4 regions of the Embleya sp. NPDC020630 genome follow, and region 3 is predicted to be linked to each of the others. Evidence: riboswitches for the same ligand, from Rfam matches in the RefSeq annotation. Region 3 holds a riboswitch; each other region holds the start of a gene.
What was found. A riboswitch is a leader RNA that binds a small molecule or an ion and turns the genes downstream of it on or off. The one in region 3 is predicted to bind cyclic di-AMP.
Positions count from the first base shown of each region.

Region 1: another riboswitch for cyclic di-AMP. It lies ahead of ACH4XV_RS34155 (NlpC/P60 family protein); the one in region 3 lies ahead of ACH4XV_RS42310 (NlpC/P60 family protein).
Region 2: another riboswitch for cyclic di-AMP. It lies ahead of ACH4XV_RS25720 (transglycosylase family protein); the one in region 3 lies ahead of ACH4XV_RS42310 (NlpC/P60 family protein).
Region 4: another riboswitch for cyclic di-AMP. It lies ahead of ACH4XV_RS07220 (NlpC/P60 family protein); the one in region 3 lies ahead of ACH4XV_RS42310 (NlpC/P60 family protein).

Region 1 covers NZ_JBIRUB010000013.1:124,421-130,255, reverse strand. Annotated here, with positions in the region: gene ACH4XV_RS34165 (TMEM165/GDT1 family protein) at 1-300, shown strand, start outside; gene ACH4XV_RS34160 (DNA-binding protein) at 334-810, opposite strand; cyclic di-AMP (ydaO/yuaA leader) riboswitch at 1,443-1,599, shown strand; gene ACH4XV_RS34155 (NlpC/P60 family protein) at 1,606-2,568, shown strand; gene ACH4XV_RS34150 (methyltransferase) at 2,703-4,487, opposite strand; gene ACH4XV_RS34145 (acyl-CoA dehydrogenase) at 4,639-5,835, opposite strand, start outside.
Region 2 covers NZ_JBIRUB010000007.1:415,962-421,796, reverse strand. Annotated here, with positions in the region: gene ACH4XV_RS25730 ((Fe-S)-binding protein) at 1-288, shown strand, start outside; gene ACH4XV_RS25725 (DUF1345 domain-containing protein) at 549-863, shown strand; cyclic di-AMP (ydaO/yuaA leader) riboswitch at 1,408-1,645, shown strand; gene ACH4XV_RS25720 (transglycosylase family protein) at 1,714-2,934, shown strand; gene ACH4XV_RS25715 (glycerophosphodiester phosphodiesterase family protein) at 3,097-4,158, opposite strand; gene ACH4XV_RS25710 (hypothetical protein) at 4,569-5,835, opposite strand, start outside.
Region 3 covers NZ_JBIRUB010000026.1:1,156-6,990, forward strand. Annotated here, with positions in the region: tRNA gene ACH4XV_RS42300 (tRNA-Lys) at 151-223, opposite strand; gene ACH4XV_RS42305 (DUF72 domain-containing protein) at 515-1,384, opposite strand; gene ACH4XV_RS42310 (NlpC/P60 family protein) at 1,574-2,665, opposite strand; cyclic di-AMP (ydaO/yuaA leader) riboswitch at 2,674-2,811, opposite strand; gene ACH4XV_RS42315 (winged helix-turn-helix transcriptional regulator) at 3,296-3,760, opposite strand; gene ACH4XV_RS42320 (MFS transporter) at 3,965-5,323, shown strand; gene ACH4XV_RS42325 (MFS transporter) at 5,391-5,835, opposite strand, start outside.
Region 4 covers NZ_JBIRUB010000002.1:232,659-238,493, forward strand. Annotated here, with positions in the region: gene pcrA (DNA helicase PcrA) at 1-799, opposite strand, end outside; gene ACH4XV_RS07210 (PIG-L deacetylase family protein) at 1,089-1,808, shown strand; gene ACH4XV_RS07215 (hypothetical protein) at 1,828-2,184, opposite strand; cyclic di-AMP (ydaO/yuaA leader) riboswitch at 2,552-2,690, shown strand; gene ACH4XV_RS07220 (NlpC/P60 family protein) at 2,700-3,785, shown strand; gene ACH4XV_RS07225 (LuxR C-terminal-related transcriptional regulator) at 3,878-4,555, opposite strand; gene ACH4XV_RS07230 (PspC domain-containing protein) at 4,552-5,811, opposite strand.

The sequences.
Region 1 (5,835 bases), on a different contig from region 3:
GACGGCGGCGGGGCGCGGATCACCGGATTCCGGGCGGTGTTCTCGACCGCCTTCATGGCCGTGTTCATCAGCGAGTGGGGCGACCTGACCCAGATCACCACCGCCAACCTGGCCGCCACCAACGGCACCTGGTCCACCGCGATCGGCTCGGTCGCGGCGCTGATGTCGGTGTCCGCGCTGGCGCTGCTCGCCGGGCGGTTCATCGCCAAGCGCATGCCGCTGCAGACCGTGCAGCGGATCGGCGGGGTGTGCATGCTCGGCCTGGCGATCTGGTCCCTGGTCGAGGTCTTCGCGGGCTGACCCGGTGGGTGTTGCGAGCCGACCCGCGCGCGTTCAGGCCCGAGCGGCCGGGTCGTCCTCCGGCTCGGGGGTGGTGCGGCCGAGCAGGCGTTCGTAGCGCTGGCGGGCCGCCTGCGGGGTGCCCAGGCCCAGACCGAAGGCGATCTCCTGCCAGGTCATCTCGCGCCCCCGGGCCATTCGGAGGAGCCCCGCCTCCAGGTCGTCCATCTCGCCCCTGGCCATCGGGATCAGGCTCAGCGCGGCGGTGATGTCGGCGTGGTCGACCGCCGGCTCGCCGTCGGCGGGCTGCGCGATACCGCTGAGCAGGAACGACACCAGCCGGATCGCCTCGTGCGGGCCGAGCATGTACGGGTTCACCTGCCGCGCGCGCTGCTCGTCGGTGGCCGCGTGCCGCTCAGCGATCCGGAACAGGGAGGCGTGTACGCGCCGGGCCCGCGCCTGCTCGGGGTCGGGCGCGGTGAAGGGGTCGTGGGATTCGGGGGTCACGGGCGTGTCCGCAGTCGAAGACATGGTCACAGCATGCCGAGACGCACGGATCGATGTCAATGGATCATGTCGCATGACTCATGTTGAACATCTTGTTCACACGGCTTGATTCCACCCCGCCCCCGCGTCAGCCCGGCGTGGGCTGCGCCGGGGGCGGCATCAGGGCCGTGCGCAGGGCCGGGTCCGGGAGGGCTTCCGGACCGAAGACGGCCAGGCGGATCAGGGCGTCCTCGCGGCGGCGGTACGCACCACAGTGACGGCTCCCCGCACGTTTGTCCGGTGGAAACCCCTCTGCCGGGGTGCGGGTGCGGGGTGCGGGCCGACCCGATGCCCGGAATGTGATGTAGCCCGCATGGATAAAACGGACATAAATTATATAGCCGACTTCGGGTTGCAATTCATTTTCGGTGGCCGGCGACGGATCTCGACTATTTTCCGTTACCGCTCCGTCACGCCACTCTCCGAGATATGCCCTCGTCATCGCGGGTGCTTCCGACCGAAGCCGGCCGAGATGTCACCTTTATTCCGCCTTTACGCTCCGCGCAAAGTCTGCGATTCGGTTGTGATCTCCCCATCGCATTGCCTACCTTTCTCGCCGATTCACCTTTCGGGTGAACCCTGCCGCCGGTACGCCGAATCCCGTCGCCGGCAGCGGGATGTCTACAGCGAAGAATCCGACGGGAGCGGGGGAACCAGGTGAATCGCCGTGGCCGGGATCGTTCCGGTGACGGCTAGGGGTGAAGTCGCGTGAAGCGACCGGGCTGCTCCAGTCCGAATCCGACAGCTCACCTCGTAGGCGACAGGAGAGGACCCCATTTCATGCTGTCCGCAAACGCTCGCCACCGAGCCGCCCGCCCCGCCAACGTCCGCCGCTTCGTCGCGGCGGTGGGCATCGCCGGCATGGGAGCCGTCATCCCGGTCGCCGGCGCCGGTGCGGCCCACGCACAGGTCCCCACCACCGACCAGGCCCCCACCGGCGCCTCCGCCGTGCTGTCGGCCACGCCGACCGCCGCGGTCGACAGTGCCCCGGTCCAGGCCGAGGTCGCCGCGCCCGCGGCCACCACCGCCGCGGACAAGGCCCGCTACCTGGTCCAGGCCGGTGACACGCTGTCCCAGCTCGCGCTGACCAACAAGGTCTCCGGCGGCTGGCAGAGCCTGTACCAGCTCAACCGCGACGTGCTCCCGTCCGGCCCGGACCTGATCGAGATCGGCCAGACCCTGCGGCTGACCGGCTCGGCGCCCGCGCAGCCCAAGGCGGAGGCCCCGGCCAAGCCGAGCATCCAGGTCCAGCCGAAGACCACGGTCACGGGCAAGACCGCGCCGAAGCCGACGAGCAAGCCGTCGGTCGACGTCGCGGCCAAGCCCGCCGCCAAGCCCGCCACCGGCGGCTCGAAGGGCAACCAGGCGCCCACCGGCGGTTCCTCGAACGCGTCGAGCAAGGCCCTCCAGGCCGTCGCCTTCGCCAAGGCGCAGGTCGGCAAGCCGTACGTGTACGGCGCCACCGGCCCGAACGCGTACGACTGCTCGGGTCTGGTCCAGGCCGCGTACAAGGCGGCGGGCATCTCGCTGCCGCGCGTGACCAACGACCAGTTCGCCGCCGACCCGCACGTGTCGATCGCCAACCTGCAGCCCGGCGACCTGGTGTTCTTCTACTCGGGCATCAGCCACGTCGGCATCTACATCGGCGACGGCAAGATGGTGCACGCCGCCAACTCGCGCAAGCCGGTGGAGATCGCCTCGATCAACACCATGCCGATCGCCGGCGCGACCCGCCCGAACTGATCGCGCGACCCGGCCGCGGCGGCGCCCGGGTGAGCATCGCACAGCAGTGACAGCAGTGGCCGGTGCCGTGCTCCCGACCGTGGTCGGGAGCACGGCACCGTTGCACGCCCGCTTCCTGCACGTGCGCCGGGTGCCTACTCCTGCGTAAGACGCGGTCGGGCGGTGAGTACCGCCATGTCCAGCGGCAGCGGTCGCAGGTCGAGCAGTTCGAAGCCGCCCTCGGCCAGCAACGCGCGATACTCCGCCACCGTGCGCTCGCGGCCCCGGGCGTTGGTCATCATCTGGATGTCGAAGCGCAGCGGCAACACCGACCCGCCCGCCTCGACGATCGGCCGTTCGACGATCGCCAGGCGTGCGTCGACCGGCATCGCCCGGGCCAGCGCCCGCAACACGACCAGGCACTCGGCGTCCGCCCAGTCGTGCAGGATCCGGGCCAGCAGGTACACGTCTCCGCCGCCGGGCAGCGGATCGGTGAAGAAGTCGCCGACCACCAGATCGCACCGGTCCTCGGCGACCGATGCGGCGAGCAACTCCCGGGCGGCGTCGACCACATGCCCCCGCTCGAAGAGCACCCCGCACGCGGTCGGGTGCTCGCGCAACACGCGTAGGAGCAACTCCCCGTCGCCGCCCCCGACATCGACCACCGTCGCGGCCGGCGGCAGGTCCAGGGCGGCCGGCACCGCATCGAAGACGATCGTGCCGAACGCCATCGCCTCCCGGAACAGCCGGGCTTCGTCCGGGTGTTCGGCGAAATACTCGAACGACTCCCGGCCGTGCACCCGGGTGAACGCGTCCTCGCCGGTGCGCACCGTGTGTTCCAGGCCGAGATACGACGTGAAGAACAGGCCGCTGTACAGGTCCGCCAGCGCGGCCAATGATCCGTCCCGATCGGTGCGCAGCAGCGCACCGCGCTCGGTGAGCCGGTAGTGTCCGTCCGCCTCGACCCGCAACACCCCGTGCCCGGCCAGCAGGCGCATCAGCCGCCCCAGGCGGTCCGGTTCGGCGCCCGCCGCCTCGGCCAGCTCGGCCACCGACCGTGACCCGTCGCCGAGGCGGTCGGCCAGGCCCAGCCGTGCCGCGACACCGATCGCCTGGGTCACCCAGGCGCCGGTGACCAGGTGCAACATCTCCCGGGTCGGGTCCTCGCGCGGCGGATCCTCGTGCGCCGGCGAACCGGCCCGACCGGACGCAGGGTTCGGAGCCGCGTGGCGCCGCAGCACCTCGGGATACGAACCGGTGGCCAGGATCTCCAGGCGGCGCGGCCAGCGGTCCGAGGCCGGTTCACCGGTGCTGCGGAAGTACAGCACGAAGGTGTCCTCGTGCGGATTGAAGCCGCCGCCGTCCCGCAGTACCTCGTCCCGGGACACGAGCAGGTCGTGCAGATCCAGGAGGGTGACCGGAGTCGGCTCGACCACGCGGAAGGCGAAGTGCGTCTCGCCGTTGCGGACGCGCTCCTCGGCCCGTAGTCGGGCGAAGTCGGCTCCCGGGACCGGTGCCACGGCGAACAGTTCGAGGTTGCGGCCCTCGCAGGCGGCGACCCCGTCGCCGGGCAGCGAGCAGCGCACGATGTGTACGTCGACCGATTCCGCGCGCAGGCCGAGGCGTTCGGCGATGCGGTTGCGAACGACGGTGCTGGGCACGACCTCTGTGGTGCGTAATCCCCAGTGCGGCAGTCGGTCGAGCAGGTCGCCGAGCCGCTCCGGGAAGACGAGCAACGCGGCGTGGTCGAAGCGGCAGTGCCGGGACACCATGTCCACGACCGCGTCGGGAACTCCCGGCGGCAGCGCGGCCCGGAGAATGTCCGCCGCGCCGTGTCCGCACACGTGGTCGATCAACGCGCGGATACGGTCGGCGTCCGGATCGGACAGGTACTCGGGGGCGATCCCGGTCGGGACGGCCGTCGAAGGTGCAGGGTTCATCGAAGCTCCGTTTGTCCGTGGTCCGAGAGGTGGTGCGCGCGCGTCCCGAACGGCCCGGCGGGGGTGCGCGGGTCGGGGCGGGGCGCCCTGTGGAGGGATGGGGAGTCAGGAGGGTGGCGTCCGGGGAGGCGGATCCGGGGGCGGCGGGGCGTCACGTCGTCAGGTCGCCGATCGGGTCGTCCCCGGCCAGGGCGCCCCGGACCAGGTGCGGCGGTACGTCCAGCAGGTCGACCAACGCCCGGGCGTGCGGCGCCAGTCGGGCGCAGGCGGCGTCGATCCGGGCCGACAGGGCGCGGACCTCGTCGGCGCTGAGCAGACCGGCGGCCAGGAACCAGCCGTCGTGCGCGGCGACTTCCTCCAGAACCCGGACCAGGCACAGGTCGTCGAGCACCGGCTCGGGTACGCGGTGCCCGAACGTCGGGCGGGCGTCGTGGATCAGCGCCTCGACGGTGATCCGCGCCGCGTGCGCCTCGCCCAGGCGCTCGGCGGCATCGGCGCAGTCGTTGCGGAGGACGAACGGGTCGATCCCCCGCTTCGCGCCGATCCGCAGCCGCTCGACGAGTTCTTCGTGCAGCAGTCGCTCACGGGCGCGGAACAGGCCGGCCCAGCCGGCGCGTTCGAGGGGCGCGGTGGCGCGGCCCGGGGCGTCGGGAGCGTCGGCGTCGTCGGGGGCTGCCGAGGGCTCGTAGTCGACGCCGGTCGCCATCGACCAGCCCGCGTCGAGGAGGATCAACTGGTTGTCGCCGCCCGCCGCGTTGAAGGCCATCGCCAGGCCCTGGTAGTCGATCAGCCGGTTCTCCGCGAAGAAGCCGAACGCGCCGCTCGCCCGCCGACAGCGCGACACGGCCTGTTCGGCGAGTCGATCGGTGGTCACCTTGAGCAGCGAGGCGGTGCGCATCGTGGCCGGGGGCAGACCCCGATCGGCCCCCCGGTGCACCGGCAACCGCCAGCACAGGTCGGTCGCCCGGCGGGCCAGCACCGTCGCGGTCAAGGCCGCCGCGTGGGCGCCGAACAGTGCGCGCTGCTGGTTGCGGTGGGCCAGCGCCGGGGTTTGCGGATCGAAGGGGCCGACCGTGCGGCGCCGGTGGGCGTGGGCGAGGGCGATCGCGGTCGCGGCGCGCGTGACGGCGGCCATCCCGGTGGCGATCGCTCCCCACGCGAACCTGCTCTGGCCCTGGCTGCGCCGGCTGCGGGCCGCCGGGTCGAGCGGGTCGTGATGGCCGTCCGGCACGGTGATCGTGGCCCCGTCGCGCAACCAGCGGTCGGCGGGCACCCGGACGTGGTCGAAGCGTACGGCCGCGTAGTCCAGCGGCAGCAGACCGGTCGGCGGTCGCGGCGTGATCACCAC
Region 2 (5,835 bases), on a different contig from region 3:
CCGCGCGAAGTCCTGTCCGCGGTGGCCGACTTCGTGGAAACCCCGGGGGCCGGCGACTGCTGCGGCGCGGCCGGCACCTACTCCCTCCTGCGCCCGATCGAATCCCGCCGCATCCTCGACCGCAAGCTGGACGCGATCGAGGCCAGTGGCGCCGACGTCGTGGTCGCGGTCAACCCCGGCTGCCTGCGCCAACTCCGCACCGGCCTGCGACGCCGCAAGTCGCGCGTACGCGCGGTACACCTCGCCGAATTCCTCACCGCACCCAACGGCGGCGCCCGGACGCCCTGACCATCACGGGCCCGACACCGGTGTCTCGGGCCGAGTTCGGCGTATGCGACTCCACACGGGGGGAGCCGCATACGCCGTACCCGACCCGAGACACCCACACCTATCCGGCTCGGCCGTGCCCTCCCGAGGCTCCGGCGAAGTGACAAGCGGCTCGGAGTGAAGGCGCCGGGACCACGGGCCCACAACCTCGCCGAGACGCGCCGTGTTTCGCTGACACCGGCTGCTTCGGCCGACTCGTCGGCGGTCATCGTGATCTCGGACTGACGGTCGCCGCTTCGCTCGGGGTGATCCTGTCGTGGGCGCTGATGCAGGTCGGCTTCGCGCAGATCTACCTCGTCATCGACGTCACCGGCGGGCACGGCGACCTTCGGTTCCCCGAGGGCACGACGCCGTCGTTCCTGAGTTTCGCGTACTTCTCCTTCACGCTCGCCACGTCGTTCGCGACCAGCGATGTCGAAGTCGTCGGTGTGCGGATGCGGCGGATCGTGCTCGTCCACACCGTCAGCGCCTACTTCTACAACGCCCTGGTGGTCGCCGTCGCGTTCCAGGTGCTTCAGGGGCTCGTCAGCCCGTGAGGCGCGGCCCGCGACGACATGCCACCCCGCGATGAGGGGGTGTACCCGAGCCGAGGTTCGATCACCGGCAGTCCATACAGGGCAAATCACCCGAATCGGTGCGAGTCAGGCCGAAAGCCTCCATCGCGCCACCCGGCCCGAAGGGGCCATCCCATCGAACGCCGGTTCCGCGACGCGCGCGCCCTCACCCTCGCCGCATCCCACGAATGGGCAGGTCGCCCCCCGTTTCGACCCGTTTTCCACCATCCCGAGACCGTCGTTTCCGGCAAATCCCGTGGCGCACGTCACATCCCGCGCACCGATTGTCAGGAACTCGCACGCACCGTAAACCGAGTTTCCGCGATTCTCACTCCCCGCGATTTCGTCCTTACTCGCCGCTGAAGGTCCCGGGCACAATGCGTGGACGCTTCGGGACTTTCGGTCCCGGAATTCCACCCTTCCGACCCGAATCTTCGGTTTCGGCGAAACATGATGTTTGGATCCGAGTCGGGTGTATGCGTAGCTTGGTGCTTCGCCGCACCGGTCCGGTGTTCGGCGGAATGTGTCTCCCGGTTCGCCGAATCCTGCCGCCGGAGAGGCCACGGTACGAAACCCGAAAGGCAGGAGCGGGGGAACCAAGTGGAATGCCGTCCCGGGCGTGCGCATGTCGCGGACGTTCGATAACGACGGCTTGGGGTGAAGCCGTGCCCGCCTCCTCGATACCCGAGGAGTCGACGCCGGCCGGGCGAGACTCTCCAGCCCGAATCCGACAGCTCACTTCGTAGGCGTGGGAGAAGGAAAAATCTTCGTGCAGTCGTTCATCACCCCTGCCCGCAAGCCCAAGAACGCGCGCCTCGCGCTCACCCTCGGCATGGCCGGCGCCATCGTCGCCGCCCCGCTGATCACCGGCTTCGCCACCTCCGCCACCGCCGCCCCGGTCTCCGTCTGGGACAAGGTCGCCATGGGCGAGAGCTCGGGCAACTGGCACATCAACACCGGCAACGGTTTCTACGGTGGCCTGCAGTTCACGCAGAGCACCTGGAACGAGTTCGGCGGTCAGCAGTACGCCCCGCGTGCGGACCTGGCCACCAAGGACCAGCAGATCGCCATCGCGGAGAAGGTCCTCGCCGTACAGGGCCCCGGCGCGTGGCCGAACACCTCGGGCCCCGCGGGCCTGACCCGTGGCGGCGCCGCTCCGGCCGTCTCCCCCAACGCCAAGTCGGGCTCGACCAAGGCCACCGTCAAGGTCGCCCCGAAGGTCGCCGAGAAGCCGGTCGAGTCCGCGCCGGCCCCGAAGGCCCCGAAGATCGAGGTCGTCCCGGCCGCCGAGACCACGGCCACGACCACCACCTACTCCGTGGTCAAGGGCGACACCCTGTCCAAGATCGCCGCGGCCAAGGACGTCGAGGGCGGCTGGCACAAGCTGTACGCCGACAACAAGTCCGTCATCGGCGGCAACCCGAACCTGATCCTGGTCGGCCAGAAGCTCTCGCTCGCCGGCAAGGCCGCGGCCGCCACGAAGACCGAGGCCAAGGTCGAGACCAAGACCGAGGCCCAGGTCGAGACCAAGACCGAGGCCAAGCCCTCCGTGTCGGTCAAGGTCGCGCCGAAGCCCGTGACCAAGGAGAAGGCCCCCGTCGTGGCCAAGGACTCCTCGGCCAAGGCCGGCAGCACCGCCGTCAACTCCTCCGGCTACGTCGCTCCGGTGAACGGCGCGCTGGGCACCGCGTTCGGCACCGGTGGCTCCATGTGGTCCAGCGGCAGCCACACCGGCCAGGACTTCGTGGTCGGCACCGGCACCTCGGTCAAGGCCATCACCTCGGGCACCGTGGTCAGCGCCGGCAACGGTGGTGCCTACGGCAACGAGGTCGTCATCAAGCACGCGGACGGCAAGTACTCGCAGTACGCCCACCTGTCCAGCATCGGCGTCCGCGCCGGCCAGACGGTGAGCACCGGTCAGCAGATCGGCCTCTCGGGCGCGACCGGCAACGTGACCGGCCCGCACCTGCACTTCGAGATCCGCACCACCCCGAACTACGGCAGCGGCATCAACCCCGTCACCTACCTGCGCGCGCACGGCGTCAACCTCTGATCCGAGCACAACCGGGAAGTTCCAGGGCCGGGCCCGTCGACCACGCGTCGACGGGCCCGGCCCTGTTCCATGCCCGCCGCGCGGACGATGCCGGCCGTGTGGGCACTGTTCGCCGGAGTGGCCGTATCCGCCGGGCACCGAGCGAGCGGCGCTTCCCCGGCGTCAGCCCCGCGCGGGGTAGCGCTTCGGCAGCGGCAGCCCCCGCGCCGCCATCAACTCCCGCAACCGGTCCGGATAATCGGTGATCAGCCCGTCCACGCCGTCGTCCATCAGCTTCGCCATGGTGGCCGGGTCGTCGATCGTCCACGGCACCACCTTGATGCCCAGTCGGTGTGCCTCGTCGACCATCGCCCGCGTCACGTAGGGGCGGTAGTTCGGATCGCCCACCTTGCCGTCCTGCGGGAAGCCGTGCACCGGGGAGAACGAGGTCGCGCCGAACGACTCGATCGCCCGCAGCGGGTCGCCGCCGAAGTCGTCGATGTCCAGGCCGCCCAGCCAGGGCGAGGCGCCGGGCTTGCCGACCTGGAGGAAGTCGTAGTTGGTCAACGCGACCAGCGGCAGCCGGGGTTCGACCTGACGCATCCTCATCAGCGAGCCCCAGTCGAAGCTTTGGATGGTGACCTGGCGCAACAGCCCGGCCCGGCGCACCTCGCGCGCCACCGTCTGCACGAACTGCTCGCGCGGCGCCGTCTCGTTCGGCGCGCCCGCCTCGACCTTGGTCTCCACGTTGAGCTTCACGCCGCGTGCGTGCCGCCGGTTGACCAGGTCGAACACCTCGGTGAGCAGCGGCATTCGGGCACCGGGCGAGGTGGTCTGGCCGGGGAAGCCCGGGAACTGCCGTGACCCGCAGTCGAGGGTACGGACCTGGTCGAGGGTGAGCGTGTTGACGTACTTCCCGACGTAGGGGAACTCCGGATCGCCGGCCCGCACGGGCCCGGTGTCGGCACACTTGCGGCCGTCGACCTTGCGGTCGTGGGTGACCACGGCCCGGCCGTCCTCGGTGATCTGGACGTCCAGTTCGAGGGTGGAGACCCCCAGGTCCAGGCCCTTGGCGAAGGACGCGATGGTGCTCTCCACGGTCAGGCCCAGACCGCCGCGGTGCGCCTGTAGGTCGAAGGTCCTGTGGTGATTTCCGTGGCGGTCCGCCGCGGCGGCCACTCCCGGCGCGGCAACGACCGCCGCCCCGGCCAGGATCGCAGCCGTGACGGTCTTCCATCCGGACATGGACGTCTCCTTCTCGCTCCGTTCGACGACACTCGATCGTCGACGCCCACACCCTGTCCCGCACCACATGATGCGCGGGGAGGCGACTCGTGGCGCCCAGACGAAGAAGAAGCGAAGAAGCGGCGAATGGCGCCACCGGAACCGCAACGGCGCACCCTCAAACACCACTTCGCACCCGACCCGCCGAGCAGAACGCACCCACGACAGGCACGCGCCGAGCGCCGGACGGGATCGAATCCCGTCCGGCGCCCGGAGGTTCCCGGTGCCGCGTCCGTCGCGGAGCGCGGCACCGGCGTCCGGCCGCGGCTTGAGAACACCTCATCAAGCCCGGCCGGAACCCGGTGTTCCCGGGACCCGGCGATACGGCATACGGCGCCGCCGGCCGATCCGCCCCGGGATCGGGATCGGGGTCACCGGCGGTACAACACCGCCTCCGGCGCCGCCGCGGTCAGCGTCACCGCCTTCGGGTGGACCGGCACCGCCCGCCCGGGCCGGTCGTCCCGACCGAGCAGGAACGCCCGGTTGATCCCGTTCACCGTGATCGTGCTGCCCGGGTCGACGCCCGCGACGGTACGGATCGCCACCACCTCGACGATGTCCGACGCCCGCGTCCCGTGCGGCAGCCGTACCGTCGTCGCCGCCGGATCGTCGCGCTGCAACGACCAGTCCACCCGCCCGCGGTCCGAGCGGTACAGCGTCGGGTCCCCCTTGACCCGCACACCCAGCGCGACCCCGTTCCACCCGGCCGCGCCCGCCGGCGGCTCCGACGTGGTCTTGCGGATCACCGCGTACAGGTAGTCCGTCGGATCGGCGATCAGCGTGGTCGTGTCGGCCGGCGGGTCGGCCACCACCCGGCCCTCGCGCCGCATCTCTTGGACCATCACCGGATACACCCACGGATGCCGGTCCACCATCTCCTCGCGCGCGGTCCGAGTCGGGTCCGCCAACCGCTCCACCGCCGCCGGCGCGAACCGCATCGGGTCGTCCACCACGTCGCACAGGTTGTTGTTCAACGTGCAGGTCTGCAACAGCGGATGGCCGTCCTCGTAGCGCCCGGCGAACGGCGTCGTGCCGTGGTTCGGCGACTGGAAGAACGCCGTGCCCGGCACCGCCCGACCGCCCCGGTCCACCTCGACCCGGTACGCCCACTCGATGTCGGTGGTCCGACCCCAGCGGGCCATCAGCGCCGGCGTCGAGGTGCCGCCGTCCTCGTTGCTCCACACGATCGTGTAGGTCAACACCCGGTGCCCGGCGGTCGCCGCCGGGGCCTCCTGGTACCAGGCCAGCACCGGGGTGTCGGTGACCGCGTTCTGGAACGGGCCGGTCGCGCCGCCCGGCGCGCCCGGGATGTTCCGGCCGTACAGGACCGGCGCGTTCGCGGCGACCGCGTGCTCCCGGTCCCCGGTCGCGATCGTGCGCGTCCGCAGCCGGGAAACGTGCACCACCGACCCGGCCGGCGACGACCGGTCGGCCGCGAAGCGGATGCTCAGCTCGTGCCGCCCCTTGCGCAGCGCGCCCAGCGCGAAGCCGCGCTCGGTGGGCGTGGCGCCGAAGACCACCACGTCACCGGCGGGCCGGCCGTCCACGAACAGCTGCACCACCGCCGACTCCGCGCCCGCCCTGCCCCAGTCCACGCCCGGCGCCGCCACGGTCAGCGTCACCAGCGCCTCGCCGTCG
Region 3 (5,835 bases):
CCCGGCCGCTCCTGTGGGACCTGATGCCGGGACGTCCGCTCACGCACCGCTCACGCAAGCGGTCCCGGACCAAAGGTCCAGGGCCGTGAAGAAGACCGCAGTGCGCGGTGTTCGTGCTGGTCAGCAGCCTAAAGCCGGCCCTGACGCGGGTGGGCCGTCAGGGGATCGAACCCTGAACCCGCGGATTAAAAGTCCGCTGCTCTGCCAATTGAGCTAACGGCCCCGTCGGGCGTCCGGCGGTGATCCGCTTTTTGCCCACCGGCAGAGTACCGGTATCGGATCGAACATGCTGCGAGTATCCCCGGACACGCCGTGACCTGCGGGGATGTGGGCTCGTACGGGCGGGAGCACGGGGCGCCGCGAAACGGTCGGAGTGTGCACAATGGACGCACATGGCTGCCGGCCACCCTCTCGTCGGGCCTCGGTGATGGCCATATCGTTACCGTCCGTGGTCGGTCGGTCGATCGGCCGGGCCGGCCGGACTCGTCGCCGTTCGACGACACGTTCCGGGTCCCTACCCGTCGAGTAGGCCGCGCATTGTTTCGGCTGCCCGGGCGGCTGCGTCGGCACAACAATTGTTGAACAACACGTGTATCCGGTCGACGGTTTCGGCCAGCATGCGCACTCGGGGCACCCACTCGGCCAGTTGCGCGCTCGTATAGGTGTGGCGGAACCGTTCTTCCTTCGAGCCGCTTCCCCAGGCCCGGTTGCGGCCGTGGAAACGAACCACCGCCAGTTCGGACGTGGTGGCCACGGCAACCGGGGGGATGGACGTGGGCAGCGACTGCGCCGTGTCGACCGCCACCGCGGCGACGCCGTGGCGTTCGAGGAGAGCCGTCGTCGCGGCGCGATGTTCGTCCTGCCACCAGAGCGGATGCCGGAACTCGACGGCGAGCGGCCACCCTTGGGCCCGCTCGACGCAGTCGCGAAGGAAGCGTGTGGCGGCCGCACCAGGCGCCAAGGACGGCGGGAACTGAAAGAGCAACGTGCCGAGACGTCCTGCCTCGCGCAACGGCAGCAGCGCCCCGCTGAACCGTTGCCAGACCTCGTCCGACAAACGATCGTCGACAGCACCCGGGCGCACCCGTGGCGGCAGCAGGGACCGCAGCTCCGCCGGCAACGAACCCGGCCTGGTGGGATGCCCGGTGAGCAGCGAGAACGCCTTGACGTCGAAGGTGAATCCGTCAGGCGTACGGTCCACCCACAGCAGACTGTTGCGGATGCTGGGCAACGCGTAGTAGGTCGCGTCCACCTCGACCACCGGGAACTGCCGTGCGTAGTACCGAAGTCGGTGTTCCGCGTCCCGGCATTCGGCCGGATACCAACCACTGGAGACCAAGGCGGAGTCGGTCCACGAACAAGTGCCCACCGATATACGACCCATGGTCCACACGCCTACCCCGGTTCCCGGAACCTTCGCCAAGGCAAGGCAGGGCAGGCAGGGCAACCCGAGATACCGCGTGCCCCGAAGCACCGGCGGCAACGACGACGGCGATCGGTCCGGGAGGTGGGTGCCGCGCTTCCCGGGACCGATCGCCGTGAACGCGCGCGTGCTCGCGCGCGGTCGTTCGGTCTAGCCCGGGCGGACGGCCGCGTAGAACGGCATGGAGTCCAGGGGGGCCTCGGTTACGTTCTTGCCGGGGCGGGGGGCGTGGATGATCTTGCCGTTGCCGATGTACATGCCCACGTGCGAGTTGTCCGAGAAGTAGAACACCAGGTCGCCCGGCTTGAGCGCGTCCTTGGAGATCCGCGGGCCGTCGTTGACCTGGGTCCACGTCGTGCGGCTGAGCGAGACGTTGGCCGCTCGCCACGAGGCCTGGGTCAGGCCCGAGCAGTCGTACGAGTCGGGGCCGACGCCTCGCGGCGCGTACGGCTTGCCGATCTGGGCGCGCGCGAACGCGATCGCGGCCGCCGCCCGGCCGGACACGGGAACGTCCTTGCCCGTCGTCGGCGGGTCCGTCTTGTCGCGCGAGCTGCGGTCGGTCTCGGTGCGCGAACCGGCGTCGTTCTTGTGCTCGTTCGAGTCGAGGACTTCCTTCTGCTGCTGCGCGGTGAGCGTGTTCAGCAGGCGCTGCGCCTCGGTGAGCTTGTTCTGGATCTCGCCCTTGTGCCGGTTCAGCTCGGTGCGCAGCTTCTCCAGTTCCGCGAGCTGCGAGGAGGCCTCGGTGCGGTCCTGCTGGAGAACTCGGGCCTGCGCCGCGATCTGCTTCAGCTTCGCGGCCTGCTGGCCGTCGAGCTGGGACAACATCTGCGACTTCTGCAGGTAGCCCTCGGGGTCGCCGCTGAGCGCGAGCGAGAGCGACGGCGGGAGGCCGCCGCTGCGGTACTGGTTGGCCGCCAGGACACCGATCTGGTCGCGCAGCGTGTTGAGCGCGGCCTGTTCCTCGGTAATCCGGGCCTGGGTCTGGTTCGCGGTGCCCTGCTGCTTGGTGATCTGCTCGTCGACGCCGTTGGCGGCTTCGGTGGCCTTGATCGCCTCGCTGTGCAGCTGGTTGACGCGGTCCTTGGTCTGCTGGAACGACTGCGCGGGGTCCGCGCTCGCGGTGCCGGCGAAGGTCATCACACCGGTCATCGTCGCGGCGGCCGTGACCACGGTCGCGGCTGTACGCACGGCGGTGCGGGGCTTGGGCTTGCGGTGCTGCCCGGATCGACGCTGGGACGCCACTGGCGGCGGTCTCCTTCCTCGGCCGCCTACCGGGTTAGCTGACGGGTTCGGGCGGAAGAAGGCGCCCTACGGTGCCGGAGCACCGATTCACCCCAGGGACTGCGAGGGTCCCCGGTTCCGGCTTCGTGTCGCGACGACCGCGGTTGCCCACCGTCACCGAAACCCGTCACCGAATTCGGCGGAGGCGATCGTGTCGACCGGGTGGCCGACGTGGAGCCGCTCGCCTATCGCAGAACGATAGTCACAGGCGTGTCACGACCCTCACCCCGAGTCTCTACATTACCAAATCTTTGCCAAGAGTTCCGTTTCACCGGTCGTCGTATCACAGGAAAAGCACTCGGAATCCCGTAAGTCGATCTTGGACCGATTTGGCAACGATTGGCGGCAAGGATCCGCCGTCCGACCTCCGCAAACGTCGCCGCATCCGCGAAATGGGCCGATCGCGGGGATACCACTCCCGAGGCTCCGCTGTTTCGCCCGGCCTGCCCGTCCTTTTCGAACCGGACATTCACCGGTCCGGCCGAGCCGAGGCGAATACGCGACATCGAGCGACACCGAACAGGTGTGGGCAGACCCCGAACCCGGATTCGAAAATCGCCCCCGGGCCGGCACCGCGCCCACTACCCCGACCTATCCCGACACCGACCGCCCCGCCGCCACGGCCAGGTCGCCTTCCGCTCCCACACGCGCGTCGTACTCCGCCCGCGCCTCGGCGATGCGTTCCTGATGTTCCTCGGTCCAGGTGACCAGCGAGCGGATCGTGGTGTGCAGCGTGGTCCCCATCGGGGTGAGCGCGTAGTCCACCCGAGGCGGCACGACCGGATACACCGTGCGGCGCACCAGGCCGTCGCGTTCGAGCTGGCGCAGCGTCACGGTGAGCATGCGCTGGCTGATCCCGTCGATCTCCCGCCGCAACTCGGTGAAGCGCAACGTACGGCTCTCCAGGATCGCGATCACCAGAAGCGACCACTTGTCGGCGACCCGGTCGAGGATCTGCCGGACCTCGCACCCCTCGCGCACGTCCCACTGGAGGGCGTCGTAGTCCTCCTGGTTACTCGGGCAGGGGGTCGGTTCCTTCGAAGTGCCTTCTTCCATGGAAGTCGATGCTGCCGAAGGATGGGGTCGGTTACAAGAGGGAACCGGGTTCGTCCGAAGAACCGCCCCCGGCACCCCGATCCCACCGCGATCCCACCCACCCGCGTCCCGAGGGGCTGTCGCATGTCCACATCCACGTCCGCACCCGGCAGCGCCGCCGAATCCGCCCCCGAATCCACCCCCGGCGACGCCCCCGCCGGCCGAATGAGCCCCCGCGCCTGGGGCATGCTGCTCGTCCTCTGCGGCGCGATCTTCCTCGAGGGCATCGACATCGCGATGCTCAACGTCGCGCTGCCCACCATCCGCGAGGACCTGGGCATGTCCACCGGTGGCGTGAGCTGGGTGATGAGCGCGTACGTGCTCGCCTACGCCGGCTTCATGCTCCTCGGCGGCCGCACCGCCGATCTGCTCGGCCGGCGGCGGATGTTCCTCCTGTGGCTGACCGTCTTCCTGGTCTTCTCCGGCCTGGGCGGATTCGCCACCGAGGGCTGGATGCTGATCGTGGCCCGCTTCGTGACCGGCGCCTCGGCCGCCTTCATGACCCCCGCCGGGCTGTCCATCATCACCACCGGCTTCCCGGAGGGGCCGCAGCGCAACCGGGCACTGCTCTTCTACGCGGGCACCGCCGCGGGCGGCTTCTCGCTCGGCCTGGTGATCGGCGGACTGCTGACCGCGATCGATTGGCGGTTGGTGTTCTTCGTACCGGTCGCGCTCGCCGCGGTGATCCTGGCGGCGGCGTCGGCGCTGATCCCCCGGGACGAGCGGCCGGAGGCCGGCGGGGGCTTCGACCTCGTCGGCGCGATCAGCGTGACCGGCTCGATGTTGCTGCTGGTCTACGGCGTGGTCCGGCTCGAACACCCCGCCGACGGCCCGGGCCGGACGATCGTGGTCTTCGCGGGCGGGGTCGCCCTCCTGCTCGCCTTCGTGGCCATCGAACGACGCGCGGCGAATCCGCTGGTACGCCTCGGCATCCTGCGCTCGGGCGCGCTGGTCCGGGCGAACCTGGGCGCGATGTTGTTCGCGGGCTCGTTCTTCGGGTTCCAGTTCATCGCGGTCTTCTACCTCCAGGAGATCCGCGGCTGGTCGACCCTGGAGACCAGTTTCGCGCTGCTCGCGGTCGGGGCCGACGCAGTACTCGCGCCGACGCTGACACCGCGACTGGTGGAGCGCTTCGGGAACCTGCGGGTGATCCTCGGCGGGATGGTGGCGGCCGCCGCGGCGTACGCGCTGTTCCTGTCGATCGACGGCGACACCTCCTACATGGCGATGTTCCCGACGATGCTGCTGCTCGGTCTGGCCTTCGCGCTGGCGTACGGCCCGCTCACCATCGCCGCGACCGACGGCATCGACGAGGACGAACAGGGCCTGGCCGGCGGACTCCTGTACACCGCCTTCCAGTTCGGCGCGGCGCTGGGCCTGTCGACGGTCACCGCGGTCCTGGCCGGTGTGGGCGGCTCCGAGTTGGACGGCTTCCGCACGGCGCTGATCGTGCCGCTGGTCGGGGTGGCGCTGGGCGCGGCGGTGACCGCGTTCGGCCTGCGCGGGCGCCGGGCGGCGGCCTAGCCGAGTCGCCCCACAGACGACGAAGCCGCTCGCCGACGGGCGAGCGGCTTCGTCGTCGCATCGGGACTCAGGCCCCGCCCGAGCCCGCCCCCGAACCGGTACCGGCCGCCACCGTCGCGGCGGAGCCCTGCGCCGGCACCCGACCCGACGTTCCCGGACCCGACGCCAGAACGGCCGTACTCCCGTGCGGCTTCGCCCGCCGCACCCCGATCGTCAGCACCGTGATCACGGCGGCCGCGAACATGGCCACCCCCGCGATCGTCATGCAGACGTGCATCGCGTCCACGAAGCTGTCGCCGATCGCGCCGAGCGCCCTGCCCGTGGGCTCGGGCGCCAGACCCAGATGGCCGGCCGCCGACAGCCCCTCGTCCGACACGGCCGCGCGCACGTGTTCGCGGTCGGCGTCGGCCAGCCCGGAGTCGGCCAGGTGGCCCGGCAGGCCCGCGCTGATCCGGCTGGTCAGGACCGCGCCCAGGACCGCCGGGCCGAGCGCGCCGCCGAGTTGGCGCAGC
Region 4 (5,835 bases), on a different contig from region 3:
GGTCGTCGAAGTCGAGCGCGTTGGCCTGGCGCAGCCGCTCCTGGTACATCGTGTAGGCCTGCGCCAGTATGCGCTCGGACTCGTTGATCGCCTTGGCCGCGAAGTCCTCGTGGTCGATCAGTTCGTTCTTGAGGTTGGACACCTGCGCGTTGAACTTGCGCGGCGGGAACTTCTTGGGGTCCAGGTCCAAGTCGCGGCAGACCATCGCCATCAGCCGCTGCTGGTCGGCCGAGTCGTAGATGGAGAACGAGGAGCTCATGCCGAGCTTCTTGTACTGCTGCCGCAGGATGCGTACGCAGGCCGAGTGGAAGGTGGACACCCACATCGCCTTGGTGCGCGGCCCGACCAGCGCCTCGACCCGCTCGCGCATCTCGGCGGCGGCCTTGTTGGTGAAGGTGATCGCCAGGATCTCGCCGGGGTGCACGTGCCGGGAGGCGAGCAGGTGGGCGATGCGGTGGGTCAGCACACGGGTCTTGCCGGAGCCCGCGCCCGCCACGATGAGCAGCGGGGACCCCTCGTGCACGACCGCGGCGCGCTGTTGCGGGTTCATCCCGTCGAGCAGCCGGGCCGGGTCCACCACGGGGCGCGGGGCGCCGTTGCGGTAGTAGGCGTCGCGCGGCTCGGGCGGCGGTGCGTACTGGCCTTCGTACAGGTCGTCCGGATAGTCCTCCGGCAGGCCGTACACGTGGTTCTCGTCCGGCTCGGGCGGCAGCGGGATCTCGTCCGCGGAGCCGGCGGGGGACTTCTTGGCCGCGGTGTCGAAACCGGGCAGGGGGATGTCGTCGAAGAGGCTGCTCATCGTTCCCCGAGTCTAGGGCGTGTCTTCTGTCCCGCGTCGGGCTCCGCGGCGTCCGGTGCCGTGCATCGGCGTGCCGGCGGAGCACCCGCATAGTGGTTCTATTCGGGTGGTTCGCCGGGGCGGCGAGGTGCGGTGCCGGGCGTCGTGGTGCTCGGCGCGGGACAGAAGACACGCCCTGGGTGGGTGTCGGGCGGGTCGTGCCCGGGTCGTTGTCGCGGGCAGGGATCATTGCGCCGACAAACCATCTTCGCCCCGTCGGACATCGGGTCGACCGTCAAGGGAGTACATCGTGCTGGACGATCGCGACGTGGAGCGGGTCCTGGTGCTGGCCGCGCACCCGGACGACATCGACTTCGGGGCGGCGGGGACGGTCGCCACGTGGACCGAGGCGGGCATCGAGGTGAGTTACTGCCTGGTCACCGACGGGGACGCGGGCGGGTTCGATCCGGCGGTGCCCCGGTCGGAGATCGGCGGGATCCGGCGGGCCGAGCAGAGCGCGGCGGCGGCGCACGTGGGGGTGCGGCAGCTGTACTGGCTGGGGTATCCGGACGGGCGCTTGGCGGCCTCCATGGAACTGCGGCGCGACATCAGCCGGGTGATCCGGCAGGTGCGCCCGCAGCGCATGGTGATCCCGAGTCCGGAGCGGGACTGGGCCCGGCTGGCGCCGAGCCACCCCGACCACCTGGAGGCGGGCGAGGCGGCGATGCGGGCGATCTATCCGGACGCGCGCAACCCGTTCGCCCACCCCGAGCTGCTGGAGGCGGAGGGGCTGAAGGAGTGGACGGTGCCGGAGACCTGGCTGTCGCCGACCGCGGCGCCGAACCACGCGGTGGACGTGACGGAGGTGTTCGAGCGCAAGATCGCGGCGCTGCTGTCGCACGAGAGCCAGACGGGCCATCTACCGGAACTGCGCGAGCACGTCGTGTCGATGCTGGAGGGCAACGCGGCGCGGTTCGACCTGGGCGCCGGACGTATGGCCGAGGTGTTCCGGGTGGTGGACACCCGCTAGCGGCGGCGGGACCGGCGGCTCAGGTCCACACCACGGCGATGGCGATGTTCGCCACGGTCAGCAGGCCGATCGCGCCGAGGACGCGCGCGGACACCCGGTCCGCGGCGCGGTTGCCCCACACCAGCAGCAGGATGACCAGCAGGATGCCGAGCTTGGTGCCGATCTTGGCGGTGTCCACGTCCCGGTCCAGGCCGGACTGCACCACGCCCACCAGGGCCAGGCCGGTGACGAGCATGGTCAGCGCGCCGTGCGTCATCGCGGGCACGATCCGCACGTCGCCGGTGCGCAGCGCGGACATCTGGGTGAGGAAGCCGCCGAGCAGGGCCGCGATGCCCACGATGTGCAGCACCAGCAGGATCTGCCGCAGAACGTCCACGTCGTACAACCCCTCGTCGATCGTCGCCCCGGTGGGCATCCGGCCGGCGTTCTCGGCGCCGACGCCAAGTCCCCGCCGCCGTCCGGCAGCCTAGCCGGCGGCGGTTCACGCCTCACCATCGGTCGAATGCCATTAAAGATCGCCAAAAGGGATCAAGATCGACTTTAGGGAATCCGGGCGCTTTTCCCGTGATACGCGGAGATGGAAACGGTGACATTGGTAAAGTTTTGGCAATACGAAGGCCAATGGTGATGGTCCTGACACGCGTGTGACTAGTGTTCTGCGGCAGGCGATCGGCTCGAGGTCGGCCACCCGGTCGACACGATCGCCTCCGCCGAATTCGGTGACGGGTTTCGGTGACGGTGGGCAACCACGGTCGTCGCGACGCGCAGCCGGAACCGGGGACCCTCGCAGTCCCTTGGGGTGAATCGGTGCTTCGGCACCGTAGGGCGCCTTCTTCCGCCCGAACCCGTCAGCTAACCCGGTAGGCGGCCGAGGAAGGAGACCCGCCACCAGTGGCGTCCCAACGTCGACCCGGGCAACACCGCAAGCCCAAGCCGCGCACCGCCGTGCGTACCGCCGCGACCGTCGTTACGGCCGCCGCGACGATGACCGGCGTGATGACCTTCGCCGGCACCGCGAGCGCGGACCCCGCGCAGTCGTTCCAGCAGACCAAGGACCGCGTCAACCAGCTGCACAGTGACGTGATCAAGGCCACCGACGCCGCCAACGGCGTCGAGGAGCAGATCGAGAAGCAGCAGGGCACCGCGAACCAGACGCAGGCCCGGATCACCGAGGAACAGGCCGCGCTGAACGCCCTGCGCGACCAGATCGGTGTCCTGGCGGCCAACCAGTACCGCAGCGGCGGCCTCCCGCCGTCGCTCTCGCTCGCGCTCAGCGGCGACCCCGAGGGCTACCTGCAGAAGTCGCAGATGTTGTCCCAGCTCGACGGCCAGCAGGCCGCGAAGCTGAAGCAGATCGCGGCGCAGGCCCGAGTTCTCCAGCAGGACCGCACCGAGGCCTCCTCGCAGCTCGCGGAACTGGAGAAGCTGCGCACCGACCTGAACAAGAACAAGACCGACATCCAGGCCAAGCTGGCCGAGGCGCAGCGGTTGCTCAACACGCTCACCGAGCAGCAGAAGAAGGAAGTCCTCGACTCGGACGAGCACGCGAACGACACCACGCGGGGCAACGACCGCAGTTCGCGGGACAAGGACAAGGACACCGCGCCGGCGACCAATGTCCCGGCCTCCGGTCGGGCCCAGGCCGCGATCAACTTCGCGCTGGCACAGATCGGCAAGCCGTACGTCTCCGGCGCCGAGGGCCCCGGCTCGTACGACTGCTCGGGCCTGACCCAGGCGTCCTGGAAGGCGGCGAACGTCTCACTCAGCCGCACCACTTGGACCCAGATCAACGACGGCCCCAGGATCGCCAAGAGCGCCCTCCAGCCGGGCGACCTGGTGTTCTTCTACTCGGACAACCGCCACGTGGGCATGTACATCGGCAACGGCCAGATCGTGCATGCCCCGCGTCCGGGCAAGACCGTGACCAAGGCGCCGCTGGACTCGATGCCGTTCCTCGCGGCCATCCGCCCCGGCTAGAGCCCTCGATCCCCCGGCACATACGACGGCGCCCGTCCTCGGATTCGTTCCGAGGACGGGCGCCGTCGTATGTGCCGGGGGACCGCGACCGGTCAGACCAGTCGCCGATCCGTCGCCCAGCGGGTCAACTCGTGCCGGTTGGACAGCTGCAACTTGCGCAGCACGGCGGAGACATGGGTCTCCACCGTCTTGACCGAGATGACCAGTCGGCGGGCGATCTCCTTGTAGGCGTAGCCGCGCGCGATCAGCCGCAACACCTCGCGCTCGCGCTGGGTGAGCCGGTCCAGGTCCTCGTCGATCGGCGGCACGTCGGTGGCCGCGAACGCGTCCAGTACGAAGCCCGCCAGGCGCGGCGAGAACACCGCGTCGCCCTCGCCGACCCGGCCGATCGCGCGGATCAGCTCGTCGCCGGTGATCGACTTGGTCACATAGCCCCGGGCGCCGCCCCGGATCACCCCGATCACGTCCTCCGCGGCGTCCGACACGGACAGCGCCAGGAAGCGCACCGCCGGGATCAGCGACGCGCACCGGCGCAACACCTCGACCCCGCCGCCGCCGGGCAGGTGCACGTCGAGCAGAACCACCTCGGGGCGGGTCTCGGTGACCACGGCCACCGCGCTCGCCACGTCGTCGGCCTCGCCGACCACCTCGACCGCTTCGCCGATCTCGGCGCGCACGCCGGTGCGGAACATCCGGTGGTCGTCGACGAGGACCACCCGGGTGCGGGGCGTGCCCTCGACGGGTGCGCTACTCGTCTCGGTGGTGTTCACGTGTTCGTCCTTCCCACAGCGGACCGGCCGGCGTCGGCGCGGCGCATCTCCAGCTCGACCTCGGTGCCCTCGCCGGGTTCGCTGCGGATGTTCGCGGCGCCCCCGTTGCGGCGCATGCGCCCGAGCACGGACTCTCGCACACCCAGCCGGTCGGCGGGTACGGAGTCGGGGTCGAAACCGGGCCCGCGGTCGCGGACGAACACCGTGACCGTGTCCTCGTCGGCCTCGCCGAACACCGAGATCGCCGCGCCGCCCGCGTACTTCGCCGCGTTCACCATCGCCTCGCGCGCGGCGGCGATCAGCGCGGAGAGCCGGTCGTCGACCGGGCAGTCGCCCACGCACACGATCTCGATCGACACCCCGTGCGCGTCCTCCACCTCGGCGGCGACCCCGCGCAGCGCGGCGGCGAAGGTGCGGTCCGGCTCCTCGCCGTCGGGGCGGTACAACCAGGCCCGCAACTCGCGCTCCTGCGCCCGTGCCAACCGGGCCACCTCGCGCGGGTCCTCCACCTGGCGCTGGATCAGGGTCAGCGTGTGCAGCACCGAGTCGTGCACGTGCGCGGCCACCTCGGCCCGCTCCTGCGCCCGGATGCGGGCCCGGCGCTCGGCGCCCAGCTCGCGGGTCTGCCGCAGCAGATACGGGCCGAAGATGACCAGCAGGCCGACCAGAAGCAGGCCCGCGCCGCGCATCGCGGCCAGCGCGTCGCCGATACCGCCGCGGCCGAGCGAGAAGAAGATCAGGCCCGCGACCACCAGCGTGGCGCCGATCAGGGCGCGCAGCCAACCCGCCACCCGGCTGCGCCCGTCCAGCGAGAACCAGCGCTGCCGCTGCGACTCGTCGGCCTGACGCCACAGCAGGATCACCCCGGGCCCGGCCACGAGCAGCGGCCACAACCAGTCGCCGGAACCGGCGTCGGTGTCGGTCCCGAGCCCGGTGAGCATGGTCGCCGCGATCAGCACGATGATCAGCGCGAGCGCCTGATGCCGCTCCCGGCCGCGCTCGCGGCTCGGCGGGGCGGCGTCGGTCACGCTCTGCGGTACGAAGATCCAGAAGGCCGCGTACAGGACCACGCCCAGGCCCGCGAAGAACGCGAGCGCGACGAAGGCGACGCGCAGCACCACCACCTCGACGCCGAGATGCTCGGCCAGGCCGCGCGCGACGCCGCCGGCGAACCGGTGGGACGCGGCGCGGCGGAGCTTCGGCGTCGGGTACGCGGGCCGGTTCGGCGCGGCGGGGGGCGGATATACGGCGGTCACACGACCGATCGTCACACGCCGGCA